One region of the Streptomyces sp. NPDC020917 genome, then DNA from elsewhere that is predicted to be linked to it. Evidence: riboswitches for the same ligand, from Rfam matches in the RefSeq annotation. Region 1 holds a riboswitch; each other region holds the start of a gene.

Region 1 (3,571 bases):
GTCGCCGCGGGCCACCGCGTCCACGATCGCCGCGTGCTCGTCCCACGCCTCGCGCACCCGCACCACGGAGCCGTCCCCGTAGACCCAGGCGATCTTGTGCCGCAGCTGGGTGAGCAGCGCGGCCAGCGTCGGGCTGCCGGACGCCTGGGCGAGCGTCTCGTGGAACCAGCCGTTCAGCGAGGTCAGATCCGCGGACTGCCCCTGCACCGCGCGCTCCTGGCCCAACCGGACCAGCCCGCGCAGCACCTTGAGGTGGGCCTCGGTGCGGCGCTGGGCGGCGCGGGCGGCGCCCAGCGGCTCCAGCAGGCCGCGCATCTCCAGCAGGTCCGCGGCCTCCTGCTCGGTCGGCTCCGCGACCGACGCGCCCGCGTGCCTGCGGGTGCGGACGAACCCCTCGGACTCCAGGGTGCGCAGCGCCTCGCGCACCGGCACCCGCGAGACGCCGTAGCGCTGCGCGAGCAGTTCCTCGGTCAGTCTGCTGCCGGGCGGGAAGAATCCCGCGACGATGTCGTCGCGGATCGCCGTGCACACCACCTGGGCGGAGATACGCCGCCCGGTGCCGTCCGCCCCGTTCACGTCCGATTCCGCATCGCAGAACTCCGTTCCCTCCCCCGCATTATGCCCGTGACTCTATTCCAGGGCGCACGGAAAAGGGAAAAGAGGTGGCGAATTCTTGATTTTATTGCGGACAGGGCGGCACGTTCCGGGCGGGCGGGGCGGCCGCCCGCGGTGATCAGCTGCGGGGGAAGCACCCGCGGCGGCCCGGGACGCACGAAGGCCCCGGTGGCAGAACCGGGGCCTTCGAGGCGGGCCCGACCGGTGGGCGGCCGGGCCGTACAGGGTGCCTGACGCGGGACGTCAGACGGTCACACCGTGCTCGGCGAGGTACGCGATCGGGTCGACGTCCGAGCCGTAGTCCGGGGTGGTGCGCACCTCGAAGTGCAGGTGCGGTCCGGTGACGTTGCCGGTGGCGCCGGAGATGCCGATCTCCTGGCCCTCGGTGACGGTCTGGCCGGCGGACACCAGCGGCTGCGTCAGGTGGCCGTACAGGGTGTACATGCCGTCGGCGTGCTTGATGATCACGTCGTTGCCGTACGCGCCGTCCGCGCCCGCCGAGACGACCACGCCCGCGGCCACCGCGTGCACCGGGGTGCCGGAGTCCACGAGGAAGTCCACGCCGGTGTGGTAGCCGCTGGACCAGTTGGAGCCGGCCTGGTGGTACGGGGTGCCGATGGACGCGTCGACCGGCTTGGTCCAGCCGGAGTCTGCGGCGGCCGTCGTGGCGGCGGCCACCGGCTGCTTGGCGGCGCTGACCGCCCCGGCCTTCGCCGCCTGGGCCGCGGCAGCCTGGGCCGCGGCAGCCTTGGCAGCGGCAGCCTTGGCAGCGGCAGCCTTGGCAGCGGCGGCCTTGGCAGCGGCCTTCGCCTGCGCGGCGGCCTTCGCCTTGGCCTTGGCCGCCGCGGCCGCCTTGGCCTTCGCTTCCGCCGCCGCCTTGGCCTTGGCCGCGGCTTCGGCCTCGGCGCGGGCCTGCCGGACCTGCTCCTGGGCGGTGTTGGCGACCGTACGCTGCACGTCGGCCTGGGCGGAGAAGCTGTTCGCCAGCGAGCCGGTGACCGACGTGGCCTGGGACAGCACGTTCTTCTTGGCCGCGGCGGCGACCGGGCGCGGATGGTGGTCGGGGGCGGCCAGCGCGGTGGCGCCGAACGCTCCGGCGCCGGCGATCACGGCGACGCCGGCCAGGGTGGCGGCGGCACGGCCGGGCCGCCGACGCCGGTGCTTCCCGCGCAGGGCGGGGCGAACGCGGAACGCCATGGAGGCGTCGCTCCTTTCCTTCCTTCTCGCCTACCGGGTTAGCTGACGGGTTCGGAGCAGGAAGGTCTCCTACGGGCGCCCCTGGGCCGGCGACGGCGAAGGCTCCCGATTCACCCCGGGGGAACTCCCTCAGGACCGCGCGGCGGCGGACACGAGGGGTGGGTCCCCGGCTCCCCTGGACGGGGACTCGGCGATGTGCGGATGTGCGCCCGGCACGGCCGGGCGGTGCCCGACCCTGCAGGGCCGGGGAGCGTTGACGCTATCCGGGCGGTCCGGCGAACACCAAGCAGATCCGTCGATATGTAGCGCACGCCACACACGCCCGCGAGCCGCTCAATTCGGGCACAACAGGACAGAAATCCCAAGGGACTTCGCGCCCCGGACGTGCGGGCCCCGGGCGCGCCGGCTCCTGGCACACGGAACCCCGGCGCCGCGCAGGGCGGCACCGGGGTTCAGGAGAACGACGCGACGAGGGCGTCAGGACACGACGGTCACCGGGCCGATGCCCAGCTCCCGCACCGGCTCGGCGATCTGCCCGGCGTCGCCGACCAGGACCACCACCATGCGGTCCAGCGGGAAGGCGTTGACCACGGCGGCGGTCGCCTCGACGGTGCCGGTCGCGGCCAGCCGCGCGTACAGATGCGCCTGGAAGTCGTCCGGCAGCTGCTGCTCGACCTGGTCGGCCAGGGTGCCGGCGACCGCGGCGGCGGTCTCGTAGCGCAGCGGGGCCACGCCGACCAGGTTCTGCACCGCGACGTCGCGCTCGTCGTCGGTGAGCCCGCCCTCGGCGAGGGTGCGGATCACCTGCCAGGCGTCGGCGAGCGCCGGGCCAGTCACCTCGGTGGCCACCGAGCCGCTGATGGCCAGCAGCGCGGCGCCGGTGCCGTCGGCGGACGACAGCAGCACCTGCCCGAAGGCCCGCACGCCGTAGGTGTAGCCCTTCTCCTCGCGCAGCACCCGGTCCAGCCGGGAGGTCAGCGTGCCGCCCAGGCAGTACGTGCCGAGGACCTGCGCCGCCCACACCGGGTCCTGCTTGTCCGGGCCGGTGCGGCCGATCAGCACCTGCGTCTGCACCGAACCGGGCCGGTCGACGATCACCACCCGCGCGGTGTCGTTCGAGGTGATCGCGGGGCGCGGCCGCGGCTGCCCGGTGCCACCCGTCCACTGGCCGAGGGTGGAGTCGAGCAGCGCGGGCAGGTCGATGCCGGTGAGGTCGCCGACGACCACCGCGGTGGCCGTGGACGGGCGCACGTGCGCGTCGTAGAAGGCGCGCACCGCGGGGGCGTCGATGGCCCGCACCGTCTCCTCGGTGCCCTGCCGCGGCCGCGAGCAGCGCAGCTCGGCCGGGAACAGCTCCTTGGACAGGGCCATGGCCGCGCGGCGGGCCGGGTTGGCCAGCTCGTGCGGGATCTCGTCGAGCCGGTTGGCGACCAGGCGCTTGATCTCGTCCTCCGGGAACGCCGGGCTGCGCAGCGCCTCGGCGAACAGGGTCAGCGCGCGGTCCAGCCGGCGCGCGGGCACCTCCAGGGAGACCCGCACGCCGGGGTGGTCGGCGTGCGCGTCCATGGTGGCGCCGCACCGCTCCAGCTCCGCCGCGAACTCCTCGGCGGTGTGCTGGTCGGTGCCCTCGGACAGGGCCCTGGCCATGATCGTGCCGACCCCGTCGAGGCCGGCGGGCTCGGCGTCCAGCGGCGCGTCCAGCATCACCTCGACCGCGATCACCTGCTGGCCGGGACGGTGGCTGGTGAGCAGGGTCAGG
Region 2 (3,571 bases), on a different contig from region 1:
TGGCGGCCTTCGCGGGTTCGCACCCCCTGGCCAAGAAGCTCGGCGCCTGGCCCGCGGTCTTCACCGTCGCCGGCGCCGTCGCCGCGGCCTCCTGGGCCGTCGCCGGCCGTTCCGCCAAGTAGCCTTCGCCCGGCGGGAGTTCGGGCCCGGACCGTGGGTCGTCGGCACGGCGTGGCCGGCCCGCGGCCGGGTCACGCCGTCGCGCGGCGCCCCAGTTGGGTACGTCCGGGAGGGCGCCCTGCGGGGCCACGGGGAGCGGGCGGCTCGACCTTCCGCGGACAGGCCGACGGCCCTGACAAGGGGGGGTTCGCCAGGGCCGCCGGGGTTCGGGGGATGCGTGCCGGTCGTCAGACCGCCACGTCGTGGGAGCGGAGCCACGGGAGCGGGTCGACGGGGGCGGCACCGCCGGGACGGACCTCCAGGTGGAGGTGCGGGGACGCGACGTTGCCGGTGGCGCCGACGCGGCCGACGGTGTCGCCGGTCGTCACCTGCCCCTCGGTCACGCACATCGTCGACAGGTGGCAGTACCAGAGCTGCGTGCCGTCGTCGAGGGTGAGCACCACGCGGTAGCCCTGGGCGCCGGCCCAGCCCGCGGAGGTGACGGTGCCGCCGTGCACGGCGTGCACCGGGGTGCCCGTCGGGGCGGCGAAGTCCTGCCCGGTGTGCAGGTTGCCCCAGGGGTCGGCCTCGCCGAAGGTGCTGGTCAGCGTGGCGGACGCCAGCGGCTTGATGTAGGAGGCGGCGAGCGCGGCCAGGCGCTCGGCCTCGGCCTTGGCCGCGGCCTCCGCGTCGGCCTTCGCCTTCGCCTCGGCGGCGGCCTTCGCCGCGGCCGCCTGCTCGCGCACCTTGCGCGCCGCGGCCTCGCGGGCGGCCTGCTCGGCCGCGGCCTTCGCGGCGGCGTCCCGTTTCGCCTGGGCGGCGGCCTCGCGCTCCGCGGTGGCCTGGCCGATGATGCGGGCGCGCAGCGCCTCGCCGGGGTCGCTGATGACGCTCGGCGCGGGGGTGGCGGCGGGCGCCGCCGCGGAGGCGGGCACGGGGTCGGCCTCGGCGGGGACGACGTCGGGCACGGAGATGGCCGCCGGCGCGGCACCCGGCGCGGGGGCGCCGGGCGTTGCGGCGGCGGCGACACCGCCGGCGCCGACGGCGGCCATCGCCGCGATGCCGAGCACGGTCCCGCCGCGGGCCATGGTGCGCTGGCGCGGCATCCGGTGGGCGCTGGAGTCCGCGGCGGTGCGCGCGGCGTCGGAGCCACCGGTGGAGTGGGTGTCGGCGAAGAAGGCGAAGGCGGGCTGCTCCCCGTCGGGTCCCGGCCGCGGCGCGTCGCCGTTTCCGGCCTCGGTCTCGGGCCGGGCGGGTGCGTAGGCAGGCTGGTTCGACGCCACGGGGGCGCTCTCCTTTCCTTCCCTCTCGCCTACCGGGTTAGCTGACGGGTTCGGAGCAGGAAGGTCTCCTACGAACGGCCTTGCGGCCGCCCGATTCACCCCAGGATCTCGGGTCCCCGGTTCCCGCGGACGGGATTCGGCAAGCGCACGGTGCCGCCTCTGACGGCGGTGGTGACGACCGCGCTGCGTTATCGAACGTTAATAGAGCCGGGGGGGAAATCCAAGCCGAATCGGGGAGTTGGCGGCGGAACCAATCGGACACACGGCGCACAGAAGGCGTAAAGCGGTCAGCCGGCGTGACCTGGCGGAGAGATGAGCGTGTGTCAGTTGTTATGCGGGGACGACGCGAGTGACTACAGTCAGTGAGCGAGCGGACGCGGTCGGCGGCGGACGGCGGGCGCACCGGGTGCCGGCCGCCCGGTGCACCGGGTGCCGGCCGCCCGGTGCACCGGGTGCCGGCCGCCCGGTGCACCGGGTGCCAGCGGTCTGGACCTGTGCCAATTCGCGAACCGCTTGGCAGGCCGCGGCGACCGGCCCCACGATGGGCAGGCTCGACGTTCTTGTCATGCACTCGTCCATATCCGTCCGCGGTACGTCCGCACTGCGACGCCTCAGGAGCCCGCCATGGCACGTCCCAGCAATCCCCCCACCCCCCACGCCGGGACCGCCTCCGGCCCTTCGGCCCCGCCGAGCCGCCGCTCGCTGCTGCGCGGCGGCCTCGCGCTCGGCGCCGCGGCCACCGCGGGACTTGCCGGCGAGCTGTGGACCGGCCGCGGCACGGCCTCCGCCGCGGCCGTCGACTACCCGGGCGCCACCTGGGCCCCGGCCAGCACCTCCAACTACACGGTGTCCAGCCGCCCCACGGCCTACCCGGTCAACCTCGTGGTGATCCACGTGACGCAGGAGACCTTCTCCGACACCATCAAGCTGTTCCAGGACCCGACGCACGCGGCGGCCGCGCACTACGTCGTGCGGTCCGCGGACGGCGCGATCGACCAGTGCGTGCGCGAGAAGGACATCGCCTGGCACGCCGGCAACTGGGACTACAACACCCGCAGCATCGGCATCGAGCACGAGGGCTGGGTGGACCAGCCGTCGTACTTCACCACCGCGATGTACCACGCGTCGGCCGCGCTGACCGCGGAGATCTGCGACAAGTACGGCATCCCCAAGGACCGCGACCACATCATCGGCCACTACCAGGTGCCCGGCACCGACCACACCGACCCCGGGCCCAACTGGGACTGGGTGCGGTACATCCGGCTGGTCAACGGCGTCTGACGGCCGCGGACCCCGCCCGCGCTCAGGGCCGCGGCAGCGGGAACATCTCGCTGAGCCGGGGCAGCCGGCGGGCCGCCTCCGGCTCGTCCAGCGCGCTCCACCGGTCGCCGCGCGGCGCCGTACCGGTGGTGCCGCGCGGGCCGGAGGCGGCCCGCCGCGCGCGGACGGCGGCGTCCAGGGCGTCGGCCGGGAGCGACGACACGCGCTCGTACGCCTCGGGGGCGAGCCGGTCCAGCGACTCCCAGGTCGGGTGGTCGTCGTACCAGCTCTCGCGGGGGCGGGCGGACAGCCGCAGCACCTCGGGGACGTACGCGAGGGAGTCCGGGTCGTCGACCGCCGCGTCGAACACCGGGCGGCCCAGGCCGATCAGCCAGTGCTGGAAGTAGCAGAACGTGTCGTCGGAGCACCAGCCGCCGAAGACGCGGTCGGCGGCGGCCCACAGGCTCCAGGTCCTGGACTGCGCCACCCGCCGTTCCAGGCCCGCCTGGAAGCCGATGATGCCGTCGAGCGGCGTCCGCAGGAGGGCCTCGCGGAGCCAGGCGTCCCGCTTGTCACCGGTGAGCCCCTGCCGCCTGCTGTCCGCGATGAGAGTCCAGAGGGGATCCGTCTCCATGCCGCGACTATGCCAGCGGGCTGTCACTGCGCGCAGGGGCAATTCCACCTGATGGACGCTCAGTTCCCACTCCCCGGGCCCCGCACCCTGCCCGTCTCCGCCCCCCGGAGCCTTCCCGACCTGCGACGACGCGCCTGGCTGACGGAAGAGCGAAGGCCGCCGCGCAGCGACCGGCGGCGAGGGCGCGGCGAAAAAGGGGCCTCAGAGGCCGAGCCGGACGGGCTCGGCGGGGAGGCCCGAGGTGAGGAGGGCCGTCAGGGGGGTGGCAAGGTCGCGGGGGGAGAACAGGTCGGGG
Region 3 (3,571 bases), on a different contig from region 1:
CCGCCGGGTGGCCGCACCGCCGCCCTCACGGCGGATGCCCGCGCCGGGCGCGTACGGCCAAACGAAAGGCGTACCGCATGCTCTCGTCCGGCAACGGCAGGCACCGACGCCCCCGGCCCACCCCGGCCGCCGTCGTGACCGTCGCGACCGCGGCCGCGACAGGTGCCGGCATCGCGATCCCGCTGCTGGGGGCGTCCGTCGCCCAGGCCGCGGACAACGGCACCTGGGACAAGGTCGCGGTCTGCGAGACCGGCGGCCTGTGGAGTGCGAACACCGGCAACGGCTTCTACGGCGGCCTGGCGATCACCCAGGCCACCTGGGACCAGTACGGCGGCGACGCGTACGCGTCGCGCCCGGACCTCGCGTCCCGTGCCCAGCAGATCACGGTGGCCGAGAAGATCCTCGCGGACCTGGGACCCGGCGCGTGGCCGGGCTGCGAGAAGAACACCGGGCTGTTCAAGGACCAGGGCACGCCCGAGGTGGACCCCGGCACCCCGTCGGCCACGCCGACGCTGCCCGGCGTGCCCCTGCCCACCCTGCCGGACGTGCCGGTGCCGACCGGCATCCTGCCCGGCATCTCCGGCACGCCGTCCGCGAGCGCGACCACGCCGTCGACCGGCTCGGACGAGTCGGGCAATTCGGATGATCAGGGCGGATCGGACGGATCATCAGATTCCCACGGCTGGGTGACCGGCGGCTCGAACACCGACCCCGGGGGGCCGCTGGCGACCTCGCCCGGTGAGGACCCGTCGACCGGCGCCCCGGGCGACTCGGGTGCCCCGAGCGGCTCCGGTACGCCGTCCGACGGCGCCACCACGCCCTCGGCTCCGAGCACCGGCGGCGGGCGCCACGCCAAGCCGTACAGCCCGACCGACGAGCAGCTGGCGGCCGCGGACCAGGCGAGCCGGACCGAGCTGTACTCGATCACCGGCAAGGACGATTCGGGCACTTCCGGCAGGACGGACTCGACTACCCCGGGTAACGCCAACAAGGGCGACAAGTCGGGCACTTCAGATGTGAGCAGGTACACGGTCGATCTCGGGGACACGCTCTCCTCGATCGCCCGGGACCATCAGGTCGACGGCGGCTGGCACGCGCTCTACGACACCAACCACCAGGTGATCGGCGTCGACCCGAACCTCATCAAACCCGGACAGATCCTCAACATCGGCTGAAATCAAGGGTCATGGCGGCCGGTCGACAAAACGGACGAACCGCTTTCCGGCGGGCGTCTCGGATGTGACAAGGGTCTCGCCGGTCGCTGTGACCGCCCGCTCGCAGAGCGCTGAGATCCACCCTCGTGACCTGCGGTTTACCCCACTCGCCGGGTATGCGCCCGCAGTTGGTGTCCGAAATCGGAATGTTTGAACTCCTCACGGGGGTGTGCTTACCGTCTTCTCGCTCGCCACAGCGAGCCCCGCCGGAACGGAACGCCGAGTCCTGCCGCCGGCCGACGGGAACAGTCGACGCGAGAGCGCCGTAGGCAGGAGCGGGGGACCCAAAGTCTTCCGCCGGACCGGCAGACGTACGCCGCGCAGCACCGGACAGCAACCCGCTGCGAGGGCGTACGACACCGCGTCCGGCTCGGGGTGAAGCCGATCTCCACGCCGCCGACGCGGCCCGGCCGGGCAACTCACGTCCGAACCCGACAGCTGACCTCGCAGGCGTCGGTGAGGAATTCTCCATGGGTAAGCACCGTCGTCCCTCCGCCAAGACGCTCGTGCGTCTCGCCTCCGTCGCCGGCGTCGCCGGCACCGCGATCGCCGTTCCGCTGATCGGCGCCACCTCCTCCTCGGCCGCTTCGGTCGCCACCTGGGACGCGGTCGCCCAGTGCGAGTCCGGCGGCAACTGGGCCATCAACACCGGCAACGGCTACTACGGCGGCCTGCAGTTCTCGCAGTCCAGCTGGGCGGCGGCCGGCGGTCTGCAGTACGCGCAGCGCGCCGACCTGGCCACCAAGGACCAGCAGATAGCCGTGGCCGAGAAGCTCCTCGCCCTGCAGGGCCCGTCCGCGTGGTCCTGCGCCTCCGCGGGCGGCCTGACCGCGGGCGGCCCGTCCCCCGACATCAACCCCGGCGGCTCGTCCAGCTCCTCGAGCTCGACCTCCACTCCGGCCAGCTCCAGCAGCAGCTCGTCGAGCAGCTCCAGCAGCTCCTCCAGCTCCTACAGCTCTTCGAGCAGCCACACCGCCTCGTCCCACTCGGCCACGTCGTGGAAGCACTACGCCAAGGGCCACGGCAGCTACGTGGTCCGCCACGGCGACACCCTGTCGAAGATCGCCGAGGCGCACCACGTGGCCGGCGGCTGGCACAAGCTGTTCGAGCTGAACAAGGACACCGTCAAGGACGCGAACCTGATCTACCCGGGTCAGCACCTGACGCTGCGCTGACGCGACGACGGCGCCGCAACCCATCCGCGACCCCGCCCCGGCACGCACTCCCCCCAGACGTGCCCGGGCGGGGTCCGCCGCGTCGCGGCGTGTCGCCCGGGCGGCCGACACCCGTCTCAGGGGACGGGCCGACCGCCGGTCCACGGCCCCCGGGCGGTTAGGCTCGTCCCGAAAAAAGGCGAGAAGACATCTCAGCTCTCTGAAGGAGACAACGTGCCGTCCATCGACGTCGTCGTAGCCCGGGAAATCCTCGACTCGCGAGGCAACCCCACCGTCGAGGTCGAGGTCGGCCTCGACGACGGCAGCACCGGGCGTGCGGCCGTCCCGTCCGGCGCCTCCACCGGCGCCTTCGAGGCCCTCGAACTCCGTGACGGCGACAAGAACCGGTACCAGGGCAAGGGCGTCGAGAAGGCCGTCCTCGCCGTGATCGAGCAGATCGGCCCGGAGCTGGTCGGCTACGACGCCACCGAGCAGCGGCTGATCGACCAGGCGATGTTCGACCTGGACGCCACCCCGGACAAGTCGTCGCTGGGCGCCAACGCCATCCTGGGCGTCTCGCTGGCCGTCGCGCACGCCGCCTCCGAGGCGTCCGACCTGCCGCTCTTCCGCTACCTGGGCGGCCCGAACGCGCACGTCCTGCCGGTCCCGATGATGAACATCCTCAACGGCGGCTCGCACGCGGACTCCAACGTCGACATCCAGGAGTTCATGATCGCGCCGATCGGCGCGGAGTCCTTCTCCGAGGCCGTGCGCTGGGGCGCCGAGGTCTACCACACCCTCAAGGGCGTGCTGAAGTCCCGCGGCCTGTCCACCGGCCTGGGCGACGAGGGCGGCTTCGCGCCGAACCTCGGCTCCAACCGCGAGGCCCTGGACCTCATCCTGGAGGCCATCAAGCTCGCCGGCTACACCCCGGGCCAGGACGTCGCGCTCGCGCTGGACGTGGCCGCCTCCGAGTTCTACAAGGACGGCGCCTACGCGTTCGAGGGCAAGCAGCGCACCGCCGCCGAGATGACCGAGTACTACGCGGAGCTGGTGGACGCGTACCCGCTGGTCTCCATCGAGGACCCGCTGTTCGAGGACGACTGGGACGGCTGGAAGACCATCACCGACAAGCTCGGCGCGAAGGTGCAGCTCGTCGGCGACGACCTGTTCGTCACCAACCCCGAGCGCCTGCAGAAGGGC

Evidence for each region. Region 1 has a riboswitch for cyclic di-AMP ahead of ACH4TG_RS21265 (M23 family metallopeptidase). Riboswitches for the same ligand answer to the same signal wherever they lie in the genome.
Region 2: it holds a riboswitch for cyclic di-AMP, as region 1 does, so the genes downstream of both, ACH4TG_RS07310 (M23 family metallopeptidase) here and ACH4TG_RS21265 (M23 family metallopeptidase) in region 1, are expected to answer to the same signal.
Region 3: it holds a riboswitch for cyclic di-AMP, as region 1 does, so the genes downstream of both, ACH4TG_RS20065 (transglycosylase family protein) here and ACH4TG_RS21265 (M23 family metallopeptidase) in region 1, are expected to answer to the same signal.

What each region holds. Positions count from the first base shown of each region.
Region 1 covers NZ_JBIRRR010000009.1:196,478-200,048, forward strand. Annotated here, with positions in the region: gene ACH4TG_RS21260 (GntR family transcriptional regulator) at 1-576, opposite strand, end outside; gene ACH4TG_RS21265 (M23 family metallopeptidase) at 859-1,812, opposite strand; cyclic di-AMP (ydaO/yuaA leader) riboswitch at 1,826-2,015, opposite strand; gene ACH4TG_RS21270 (M16 family metallopeptidase) at 2,290-3,571, opposite strand, start outside.
Region 2 covers NZ_JBIRRR010000002.1:716,347-719,917, reverse strand. Annotated here, with positions in the region: gene ACH4TG_RS07315 (hypothetical protein) at 1-122, shown strand, start outside; gene ACH4TG_RS07310 (M23 family metallopeptidase) at 348-1,382, opposite strand; cyclic di-AMP (ydaO/yuaA leader) riboswitch at 1,394-1,534, opposite strand; gene ACH4TG_RS07305 (N-acetylmuramoyl-L-alanine amidase) at 2,007-2,663, shown strand; gene ACH4TG_RS07300 (DUF4240 domain-containing protein) at 2,686-3,276, opposite strand; gene ACH4TG_RS07295 (NUDIX hydrolase) at 3,478-3,571, opposite strand, start outside.
Region 3 covers NZ_JBIRRR010000008.1:285,431-289,001, forward strand. Annotated here, with positions in the region: gene ACH4TG_RS20060 (transglycosylase family protein) at 78-1,175, shown strand; cyclic di-AMP (ydaO/yuaA leader) riboswitch at 1,529-1,682, shown strand; gene ACH4TG_RS20065 (transglycosylase family protein) at 1,685-2,389, shown strand; gene eno (phosphopyruvate hydratase) at 2,603-3,571, shown strand, end outside.